DNA from 2 places in the Brevibacillus sp. FW301-21C12A genome. Region 1 is predicted to be linked to the other one. Evidence: predicted binding sites of a transcription regulator. Region 1 holds the regulator's gene; the other holds the start of a gene.
What was found. The regulator LexA, encoded in region 1, represses DNA repair genes until DNA is damaged. The targets are predictions, from matches to a motif close to CGAACATATGTTCG.
Positions count from the first base shown of each region.

Region 2: a site for LexA is predicted at 3,985-3,998, ahead of AC3WQH_RS14725 (DNA polymerase IV). Genes of this name have one in related genera too.

Region 1 is NZ_JBYTBG010000001.1:110,983-116,156, forward strand. It holds gene AC3WQH_RS00590 (DUF896 domain-containing protein) at 1-184, opposite strand, end outside; gene yneA (cell division suppressor protein YneA) at 277-618, opposite strand; gene lexA (transcriptional repressor LexA) at 1,207-1,830, shown strand; gene AC3WQH_RS00605 (DUF456 domain-containing protein) at 1,892-2,377, opposite strand; gene AC3WQH_RS00610 (DUF4269 domain-containing protein) at 2,505-3,071, shown strand; gene AC3WQH_RS00615 (CD3324 family protein) at 3,414-3,677, shown strand; gene AC3WQH_RS00620 (FusB/FusC family EF-G-binding protein) at 3,849-4,487, shown strand; gene AC3WQH_RS00625 (hypothetical protein) at 5,102-5,174, opposite strand, start outside.
Region 2 is NZ_JBYTBG010000022.1:6,355-11,528, reverse strand. It holds gene AC3WQH_RS14750 (helix-turn-helix domain-containing protein) at 50-496, opposite strand; gene AC3WQH_RS14745 (hypothetical protein) at 622-903, opposite strand; gene AC3WQH_RS14740 (C39 family peptidase) at 1,134-1,889, opposite strand; gene AC3WQH_RS14735 (YolD-like family protein) at 1,961-2,311, opposite strand; gene AC3WQH_RS14730 (YhjD family protein) at 2,308-2,688, opposite strand; gene AC3WQH_RS14725 (DNA polymerase IV) at 2,685-3,926, opposite strand; gene AC3WQH_RS14720 (AraC family transcriptional regulator) at 4,104-4,973, opposite strand; gene AC3WQH_RS14715 (VOC family protein) at 4,923-5,174, shown strand, end outside.

The sequences.
Region 1 (5,174 bases):
GATTTTCCTCAAGATCTTCCACATAGCGGATGGAATCCAGATTCGCTCGAAGCGACATCTTGACCGCATCGATGTACTTTTGGCGCAGAGCTTTTTGCTCCTGCTTCTCCTCGTCAGTCAAGCCAACCTCGCGAGATTTCTTGACCAGTTCGTTGATTCGTTTAATTTCCGCGTCAGATACCACGTTCCGGTTCCTCCCACTCTGTAGTAATGCCGCTTTATTATATCATATCAGTCGGAACTGGCAAGAGAGCGGATGGCGGGCAAGTGCTCGAATCAGTCCGTTTCCGGGATGAACAAGGTCTGCCCCGGATAAATGAGATTGCTGTCGAGGTTGTTCGCCATTTTGATATCGAAAATCAGATCGCGCACATCCACCTTTTCCGAATGATGATGGCGCACAGCAATCGTCCAAAGACTGTCGCCGGAGCGAACGGTCACTTCTTTTCCTTTTAACGGCTCTTTATGCGCAGAAGAGGCAAACACCAGTTCGGTAAGCAAGTAAAAAAAGAGAGAGAACGTCAGCAAAAACAAAATAGCTTGTCCTCTCGTGATGCCCAAACGGACGCGGCGAGGCTGCTTTTTCTCGAAACGGTTATGGATAGACATGGCATTCATAATATGACCCCCTGCAAACATACGTTCTATAAGTTCGTATCCCTATCATAAATGAGAACATATGTTCATGTCAATACAAAAACCGCCGTCTCGCAAATTCGCGCGGAGCTGCTGTGCGCAGCCGTTTTTGCTTCGGATGACGCTGCCGGGCGACTCTATTGGGGTGGATTTAGCTCGTTTCTAGCTGGTTGCTTGCTGCCTGAACAGAAGTCCAAGTGTGCCGCGTTGGTGCGGTTTGTGGCTTGGCGTAAGCTCGGCTCTTCGGTACTGGAGCGGCTGGCGGTTTGACGTGAGCTCGACTCTGCGACAGTGGAGCGGCTTGTGGCTCGACGTAAGCCCGGCTCCGCGACGATGGAACTGTTTGCCGACTTGGAGTTAGCCCGGCTCTATTACAATGGAACGGCTGCAACTTACGGCTCCGGCCGCCCGCCCGCGCTTTTTTCGAGATTTGGCCGATGCTGTCGAATCAAATGCATTTACCCTGTCAAAAATTCCTGTTCGCATCAAAATCGAACTTATGTTTGTCGAACGCAAGCTCCCATGGTATAATATAGGAAAACATGTTCGAGAAATCAGGGGTGTCTCTCTATGTCAAAATTATCCAGCAGACAACAAGCCATAATCGAATTTATTCGCAAGGAAGTCCGGGACAAAGGCTATCCTCCATCCGTCCGCGAAATCGGCGAAGCTGTCGGACTTGCCTCCAGCTCTACTGTGCACGGTCATCTGGCGCGCTTGGAAAAGAAAGGGCTGATCCGCCGCGACCCTACCAAGCCTCGCGCCATCGAACTGCTGTCTGAGGAAGACCGCTTCCAGGACAACTTCGAGGACTCTGTCGTTCGCGTTCCCGTCATCGGGAAAGTAACCGCCGGGCAGCCGATTACCGCGATTGAGGACGTCGAAGAGTACTTCCCGCTTCCAGAAAATATCGTGACTTCAGACAAGGTGTACATGCTGCGGATTTCCGGGAACAGCATGATCGACGCCGGTATCCTGGACGGCGACTACGTAATCGTGCGCCAGCAGCACGTCGCCAACAACGGCGATATCGTCGTCGCCATGACAGAAGAAGACGAAGCGACCGTCAAGCGCTTTTTCAAAGAGAAGAACCACTTCCGCCTCCAGCCGGAAAACGCGACGATGGAACCGATCATTTTGGACAACGTCACCATTCTCGGAAAAGTCATTGGCGTCTATCGCCTCATCCACTAATCGTTCCAGCGCATGAAAAAAGGACAGCCTCCGCTGTCCTTTTTCGTCTCTATCATTATATTTATCTGGCAAGGAAAAACCAGACGATCATGCTCACCTGCAACACGACTTTGACAACTGCGCTTCCCAAAAAGCCGATCAGCGAGCCAAAGCCTGCCTTTACCGCTTTCTCTATCGGCTGCTTTTGCACGAGCAACTCCACCAGCACCACGAGCACGAACGGCATAATCAGCATCCCGAACGGCGGGAACACGAAGATTCCGAGAACAATCCCTACGGCCGCAGCCACCGAAGACCATTTGGAGCCGCCGTACTTTTTCACGAAAAACATGTTGGTCAACAAATCCGCACCGTACAGCAAAATACTGAGCACCACCATCCCCCACCAGAAAGACGCTGGCAACCCCGCTCCCGGATCGGCTATGAAAAAGTGGTAGAGCAAAAAGCCTGCCCACAGTAAAATCGTATCGGGTAGTACTGGCAAAAATATACCGGCGATACTTAGCGCGAAAAGCACCAACACGATAATCCAAAGAACAATATCCATTCTCTATGCACTCCTCTCACATAGGTAATACGAGAAAAAGCCGATTGAAGTTGCACTCTTCTTTTGCGAATCCGTGAGGCCGTCTGCGAGGAGTACCTGCCTATTTTAACGAAAGCGGAGGGTTACTATGACGCGAAACTGGCGCGACCTCTCTTATTTGCACAACGGGACACCGAAACAAAAAGCTGCGGGCCAGGCCATCGCCCAATCCGCGGTCATGCAGCGGCTGCAAGCGTTCGATCCCGTGCTCGCAGGTACGATCCCTCTGGACATCGACATTGCGGACAGCGATCTGGACATTATTTGCGAGTGCCACCACCTCGAGCAGTTTGCCGACGTCGTCCGCGCTTCGTATGCGGCGTATGAAGGCTACAAGGAAGCTCGTCTGCTCGTGCAAGGCGTGCCCACCTGCCTGATTACGTTTTTTGCCTGCGGCTTCTGGTTTGAGCTGTTTGCCCAACCGCGCCCGGTCGAACAGCAAAATGCGTATCGGCACATGGTCGTCGAGCACCGTTTGCTGCTGCTCGGTGGCGCTGACGCCCTCCGCGCCATCCGCCAGCTCAAGCAAGACGGCCTGAAAACCGAACCTGCTTTTGCCTCCTATTTTAACATTCCGGGAGACGATCCATACCAGGCGCTGCTGGATGTGGAAAAGTGGACGGAAGAACAGCTCCGCACTCTTGTGACCAGGTAAAGAGTCCCCCGCTCCTTTGTCGCATAGGCGGACGGCGCGCGCGTGGCGAAAAAATCGCCAGAGCCGCGGTGCAAATGGCGGACAGATGATTTATAATGGGAACTACTGCGCGGGCACTTGGCGGCGCGCAGGGAGAAAACGCGAACGAGGGGGTGTGTGGTTGGTGAATGGAATTGGTTTGCCAGATACTGCAGCGTCTCATGCAAAGCCTGGGAATAAGGCGATACTTTGCATGAGGTGGACAGTCGTTTAGACAATTCATCGCCTTCTCTAACGTATCTCATTTCTTATTTCCTGGCTTTGCCCCTTATTTTTCACTTTAAAAATAAGGAGCGAGCGGAAATGAAATATGTGAATGCAGCCAGCATGCTGCCAGAAACCTTGATCGCAGAAATCCAAAAGTACGTGCAGGGAGAAATCATCTACATTCCGAAACCGAAGACGGCCCATCACAAATGGGGGACCCGGACCGGCGGCAGAAAACAGTTGGATGAACGCAACAGCGCGATCCGCAACGCTTTTCGCGAAGGCGCCTCCATCCAGGAGCTGGCCGAGCAGTACTTTCTCTCGACGGAAACGATCAAAAAGATTGTGTATGCCAAATAGACAAAAGCACTGGCGCGTCCACGAGACGGTCAGTGCTTTTCCTATGCCGAGTTCTTTTTACAATCGTTCTTTCCCTTTGCAGCGCACTCCGCTCCTTTTACAGTAGAAGGTACAAACACCATCACAACTCCTCACGCCTGACGGAGTACGCTGCAAGGAGGAACCAGAAAGATGCAACCATTTATTTCACCCCACCACTATCACTTCATCAAAGCACAGGTGCAAACCTTGTTGAACGCATACACAAGCAGCACAGACCCTAACGTCATCCGGGCCCGCAAAGAAATCGCCCAGGAATCCGTGTTCCAGCTCTTCCCCGGCATGACAGAGGAACAAAAACAACTGCTTGCGCCACTCGCAGCCATCAAGGAAAAGAACGAAGCCAAACAGTTTTTGCTGCGGCTCTCGCCGTATATCATCCCTTTTCCCGCTTTGACCGAGCAAGCGATCAAAAAAATGTTCCCGAAGGTCAAGAAGCTCAAGCCGCCTGCGACAGCGGAAATCCCGTATGCCGAGACGTCGTATGTAAGCTGGTTCGACAGCGGGGCAGACAAAAAGTACATGATCGCCTACTACCCTGACAAGCTGATCGGCATTCACGGCGTTTTTACTCCCCTGCCCAAAAAAGGGATTTGTGCGATCTGCAACAAAATTACCGACATCGGCATGTTCGTCCTGGAAGCGCGGGGGGCGGGCAACGGCACGTATTTGAAAAAAGGAAACTACTTGTGTCAAGACAGCGTCACTTGCAATCAAAATATTCGTTCGCTGGAAAAACTGCATGATTTTCTGGCTACGATGGTCAAATGAGCAGAAACACGATCATGCGCGAAAAACAGTGGCGGCTCCTTGTTCAAGCTTAGCGAACAAGGAGCCGTTTTCATAAAAAATACCCCTCAAGCAACTCAAGGGGCAGTTGACGGCAAACGGGCGAGAGGATGCATTCGTTCTTTTGACCGAATCTTTGATGAAGCCCGCTATCTTTGCGAAAACTGCGCGGAGAAATGGAGCTTCCACAAAGGCCACGCCATCAGGAGGGCGATTTTCATCGACAATGGCGTCCATCAACGGAAAGGGAGGATTTTCCTTTCGGGTACCTTTACTATACTTTGCTTCTCTATTTGCTGTCTCCTGACCAAAGTTAGGTGAGGTTAATCTTTTTCACGGGAGTTGCTAGCGTTTCTCTTATTTTGCCAGCGTGGCGAGTACATCCAAACTGTTCCGCCACTCGCTGTTTAGGCGGGGGAACTGCCCTCTCAGCTTCCATTGGCTTGAGCATGGTACAGCCAGATAGGCCGGTCGGAAGCGAGATAACGATTGTTTCGGCATGCCGGGCGAACTGAATGTACGTGGATCGGATAGGTTAAGCCCCGCTAGACAAAAATGGTTCGTCCAAAGCGGCGGGCAAAAGAAGGATGCGGCTGTTACAAGTAGTCGAAAAATCGGTTCCACCAGGTGTATTCGCCGATCATCGCTTGATTTTTCCCATCGTACAAG
Region 2 (5,174 bases), on a different contig from region 1:
CGCAAGCAGTCGGCCCTGTTTTTCGGGGCAAAACGCCGCGCCCCATTCACTAGAACACTGGGCTGCGAGCTTTTCGTCCCCAAATGGCAAAGGACACAAGTCTCGCTTTCTCCCTTTGTTCGCAGCCTCGCGATGTCGCCCTTATACTGCTCAGAATCTTCTCCCTTCTTGTCTGTACAAAAAAGACGCCCTGCAACATGCAACAGAGCGCCTTTCTCGCTGGTTTATCGTTTCTCGACCCGTTTGCCGTACAGCTCGGGTTGATGCCGTACGTTTTGCGAAAAATCGAGGCAAAATGGCTGAAATTGCTGTAGCCCACGAGCAACGCCGCCTCGCTGACGCTGATCCGCTCTCTTTCCAGGAGCAGCTTGGCCTTTTCCAGCCGACTCCGTAAACTGTGAAAATTCGGCTTGAATACGCATCTGTCCCATCCTCTTTTTAGTCCGGCATGTATGGTAAGCGAACAACCGTCGCTGGCTTGCACATTTTCTTCCATTATATTGATTTTGATTCTCATTATCAATGAAATTCGCTTCTTTGCCACTAATCGGCATGCACAAAAAAACCTTTGCCGCCCAGAAATTCACCGGGCAGAAAAGGTTTCGTCCGTTCGCTTTACAATTACGCAGTCGTTGTTTTTTCTTTTGGCTTGGTCACGATGTGGTGACCGAGCGGCAAACCGCGCTGTTCCAGCTCATCCGCTGTCACAATGTGGAGCGTTTCGCTCTTACAGGGCATGGGCATCAATCCGCCCAAAGGGCTCATTACCCGTCCGATCGTGTCCGTCTCGATAAGCACGTACAAGCCTTTTTCCTCCAACTGCTGAATAAAATCCCCCCAACGTTTGGAAGTAATTTGATCGGCATGCTTGGTGAACATGACACCCATTTCTTGTGCTAGCATGTAAAATCTCCTTTGTCCTATCCATCAGATATCTGCTTCAAAAAAGATATCCTAACAATACAGGGAAACAGTCCGTTCTGGCAAAAAGCGTTTCGGCCAAAAAAAGACGAAAAACGGTTGTTTTTGACCGCTTTTCGTTTCAGGAATCCCGCATCTTCTTCACACACACCGTTTCAGCGCGGCACGCTGTTTTTTGCGGCTTGCCTTTTTGCCAAGAGCCCTTTTTTGCTTCATTGATAGCTGATCGCCTGTTTGCCCAGCGCTGTCCAGCTCGACTCCAAAGCCTTGTGCGCGACCTTCTGCTGCTTTGCTCCCGTAAGCGGATCGTTGACGTACGCGTAAGTCTCGTCATAGCCCACCAGCAAGACAGCGTGCTCGTCAAAAGGAGCTACCACTTTTTTCCCGTCCTTGTACCAGCTCTCCCACTCGGTAGGCAGTTGAAAATCTCCGGTCGCCCAGATCACGACCGGACGCCCCGCTGCCACCTGGTCCAAAAGCGCCTGGTAGGATGCCCCGGTCAAATTGACCGTCCGCTCGCCCATGTAGCGGCGCAGCAGCTTTTCCAGCGGCTTGTTGTAAACGGCGAAGCCTTTGCGCACCCCTGTCATGTCGCCGACAAACCCGATGTTCGGATCTCCCCATTCCTTGATGTCCCCTTGTTCCTTCACCAACGGCTCAGGATCTTTGGGCACTTGCTCGGCCAGCACCCGTTTGTCGACGTTTTGTCCGGCATGCCTCAGCAGCATCGCCAGGCTCGTTACTTCACAGCCGTTGTGCAGCTCCGGCTTCTGGCTAATAATCGGGACATCCAGCATCATTTTGGCTGGTCGCGGTGCTTGCTGCGGCGACAGGTCGAACAGCTTCTCCTGCTGCACACGCGCGGGCGCGACAGGGTCACGTGCCGGGTCCGCCTGTTCCTGCGGAAGTGTGCAGCCCGCCAGCATGGCAAACGCGGCTGCCCATGTAATGTTCCTTGCCCAACTCAACGTTCACGCCACTCCTTTGTCTTTTACCCACAGGGTGGCCCGGCCAGACAGTCGCGCATGAATGGTTAGTTTTAGAAAGGCGCTGCCAGCTCCGCATGCAGCAAGCGGGCAAACGAAAGCCAGTGCATCTCGGAGCCGGCCCGCAGCTTCAATCGCCGCGCTGCCTGATCTATGTGCACGACCTGTGCCGACAAGCGGCGCGGCGCCTGCCCGTCATAGTACGTCAACGTCAAAACGCTCTTTGTCTGGAACGCCTGCCACACCAGCTCGCTTAGCGCTCCCAGTTGCTCCTGGTCCAGCTCGGGCGGCACGTAGCGGCGCTCCTCTTCCTTCATGCGCACGTACATTTCCCGATGCTCCGGCAACACAAACCGGCTCGAGACGAACAAATTTTCCTTTTTGGATACGCGTGTCTCTCTCATGCTCGCTTCTCTCCTTGGTGATGATCTCGTACCCATGCGCCGACAAGCTCCTGGCACTCGGCGCGCAACACCTCAATGATATAGCTCGCTTCCCGCAAGTACCCGCGCTGCCGGTAATGAACCACGTACGCATAATCCTCGCGGCGAGCGCTGACAATCGTGCATCCGAGTTGCCGCAAATGACGGCGCAATTGCTGATGCTTACGCTCTGCCCAGCGGGAGAGCTCCTGGAACACGTCCTGATAAGACAGCTTCAGCGGTACAACTCCCATCTGCCCCGCATCCGCCATCACCGCGTGAAACAGGATGCCAAACAAAATATATTGACGCACCAGCTCTTGCTCCCTCGCTTCTCCTGACGGCATCGGCTCTGTCACTTGTAATGCCCTCCGATCTTGCGGGCACGCTCCTTGGCCTGCCCCGCCTCCAAGGCTGAGGCCGCTCGCAAAATCGCATCCTGGCCAAAGCGCGCCCGAATGTCGTCCATCGCCTGGGCAAGCGAGCGGCGCTTGTGCGTGTCTGTAAACAAATTCAGTTGCACGATATTATCAGGCACGAGCTGCCCTAGCGTGACGCCAATGCTGCGCACAGGCCCCCCTGTCCAGTGCCGCTCAAACAGGCGACAAGCCGCTTCGTACAGCGCCATGGCGTCATTCGTCGCTTCCGCAAGCTTCATCTGGCGGCCAAAACCTTCGCCAGCCGCCAGATTCGCGCCGCGACAGCCGATGGAGAGCACCGAGCCCATCCGTTCTTTTTGCCGCGCCCGTCGGCACACTTCCTCGCACAATTCCAACAGCACGACCTTGATTTCTTTTGCCGTATGGTAATCGCGCGGCAACGTCATATGGTGGCCGATCCCTTTTTGTGTCCCGTATTCGTTCAACGAAACCGGCGAGTCGTCCAGGCCGTGCGCTGTGCGCCACAGCACCTCGCCATTCACGCCCCAGTGGCGGATGAGCACGGCGGGGCTGAGCGCAGCGAGCTGGCCGATCTGATAGACGCCCATCCGGTGAAAATGGCGCTTCATGCGCGAGCCTACCCCGAACAGTTTTTCGATGGGCAGCCGCCACAGCGTGTCGGCCAGCTCTGCCCGCTTGAGCCAAAATATCCCGCTTTCCTGCTTTTTGGCGAAGTTGTCACAGGCCATTTTCGCGAGGACCTTATTCTCTCCAATTCCGACCCGGCAGTTGACTCCCGTCTCCAGCCAGACGCGCTGCCGAATCTGGGCAGCCAGCTCCAGCGGATCGCCAAACAAGTGGACGCTGCCTGTCACATCGAGAAACTGCTCGTCGACCGAGTACGGCTCCACCTGATCGGTAAACGACTGGAAGATGCGCGTGATCTGCATCGACACCTGAAGGTAGTGCTCCATGCGCGGGCGCACTACCACGAGCTGTCGACATTTTTGTTGCGCTTGCCACAGCGCTTCTGCCGTTATCACTCCGTATGATTTCGCAATCGGACACGCGGCCAGCACCACTCCACTGCGCCGCTGCGGATCGCCGGCGACCACGATCGGCTGATTGCGCAGCGCCGGATTCGCCGCTTTTTCAATGCTGGCATAAAAGCTTTGCATATCGATCAAAAAAACAATCCGTTTGCCCGCATTAGGCATCACCATCATCCCCTGAACAAGAACTTGTGTTCCTATATGAACTTTGTTCTCATTATAGCAAACGTATGTTCGTTTTTATACCTGTCCCTCCGAAAAAAAACATGGTAATTATTTCTGCAAAGACAAGCACACGCTGGCAGGTGTTTGGCCGAGCGTGTGCGAATCCCATATGATATGTTATTTTTTGACAACCGGAATCCAGATTTCACTGCGAAACGTCGGCGATGTCGTGTCTTTGTCAGCATTCCACAGCATCTCCGGCCCTTCGGCCAGCTCGTAGCCGGAAGACAAAAACCACTCGGAGTAGATGCGCCCCCAGACGTCCTGCAGCGTATCCGGAAAAGGCCCTACGGCTTCGAAGACGGCCCACGTAGAGGCCGGGACTTCCAGCTTCGCCAGGCTCTCCGGGCAGTCCAGCGTAGTCGCCACTCCGATGTAATGGTCCAGCTCGCCGTTGTCCAGGCGGCCGTCGGAAAAGTTCGTGGATGCGCTCAACATCCCGAGCGGCTCTACATTGGAAAGCGACTTGAGCAGGCGGATCTTCTCGGCGTCGAGTGACGCCCACATGGCGGCAATCTCGGGATTCACCCCGTTGTAGATCAGCGGAACCCTTTTCTTCAAGCCGACGATGCGAAATGCCTCTTTTTCTTCCATGCGGTAATTCATGGCACTGCCTCCTTTGATGGATAGATGAAAGGTCATTCGCGGATAGGCTTTCAAGGACTGCCCGCTGGCTCTCGCTTCGCTGGGCGTCACCCCGTGCATCTGGGCAAAGGCGCGAGCGAACGAGTCAGGCGAGTTGTACCCGTACTTGACGGCGATGTCGATCACCTTCAGCTTGCTGTCTTTCAGGTCGAAAGCCGCGAGTGTAATGCGCCTGCGCCGGATGTACTCCGAGAGCGGAATGCCCGCCAAGGACGAGAACATTCTTTTGAAGTGGTATTCCGAGCAGCACGCCACCCGGGCGACTTCCTTGAAGTCGATCTCGCCAGCGAGATGTTCCTCGATGTAGTCCAAAGCTTCATTCAGCTTTTGCAGCAAATCCATGAAAACGACCTCCCTCACCACCACAGAATAGCAGACGCCAAACGAAGCCATCCGACATTTCGTGCCCGATTATGCAGGCTCGCTTCGGCTGGCATTCCTAACAAGCATACCATACCGCACCGAAAGGGATTGTTGCCCATGACCGCTTCTCCCTTGCACGCCGAAATCGGAGGCATTTTCGTCGCTGTCCGCGACATCGAC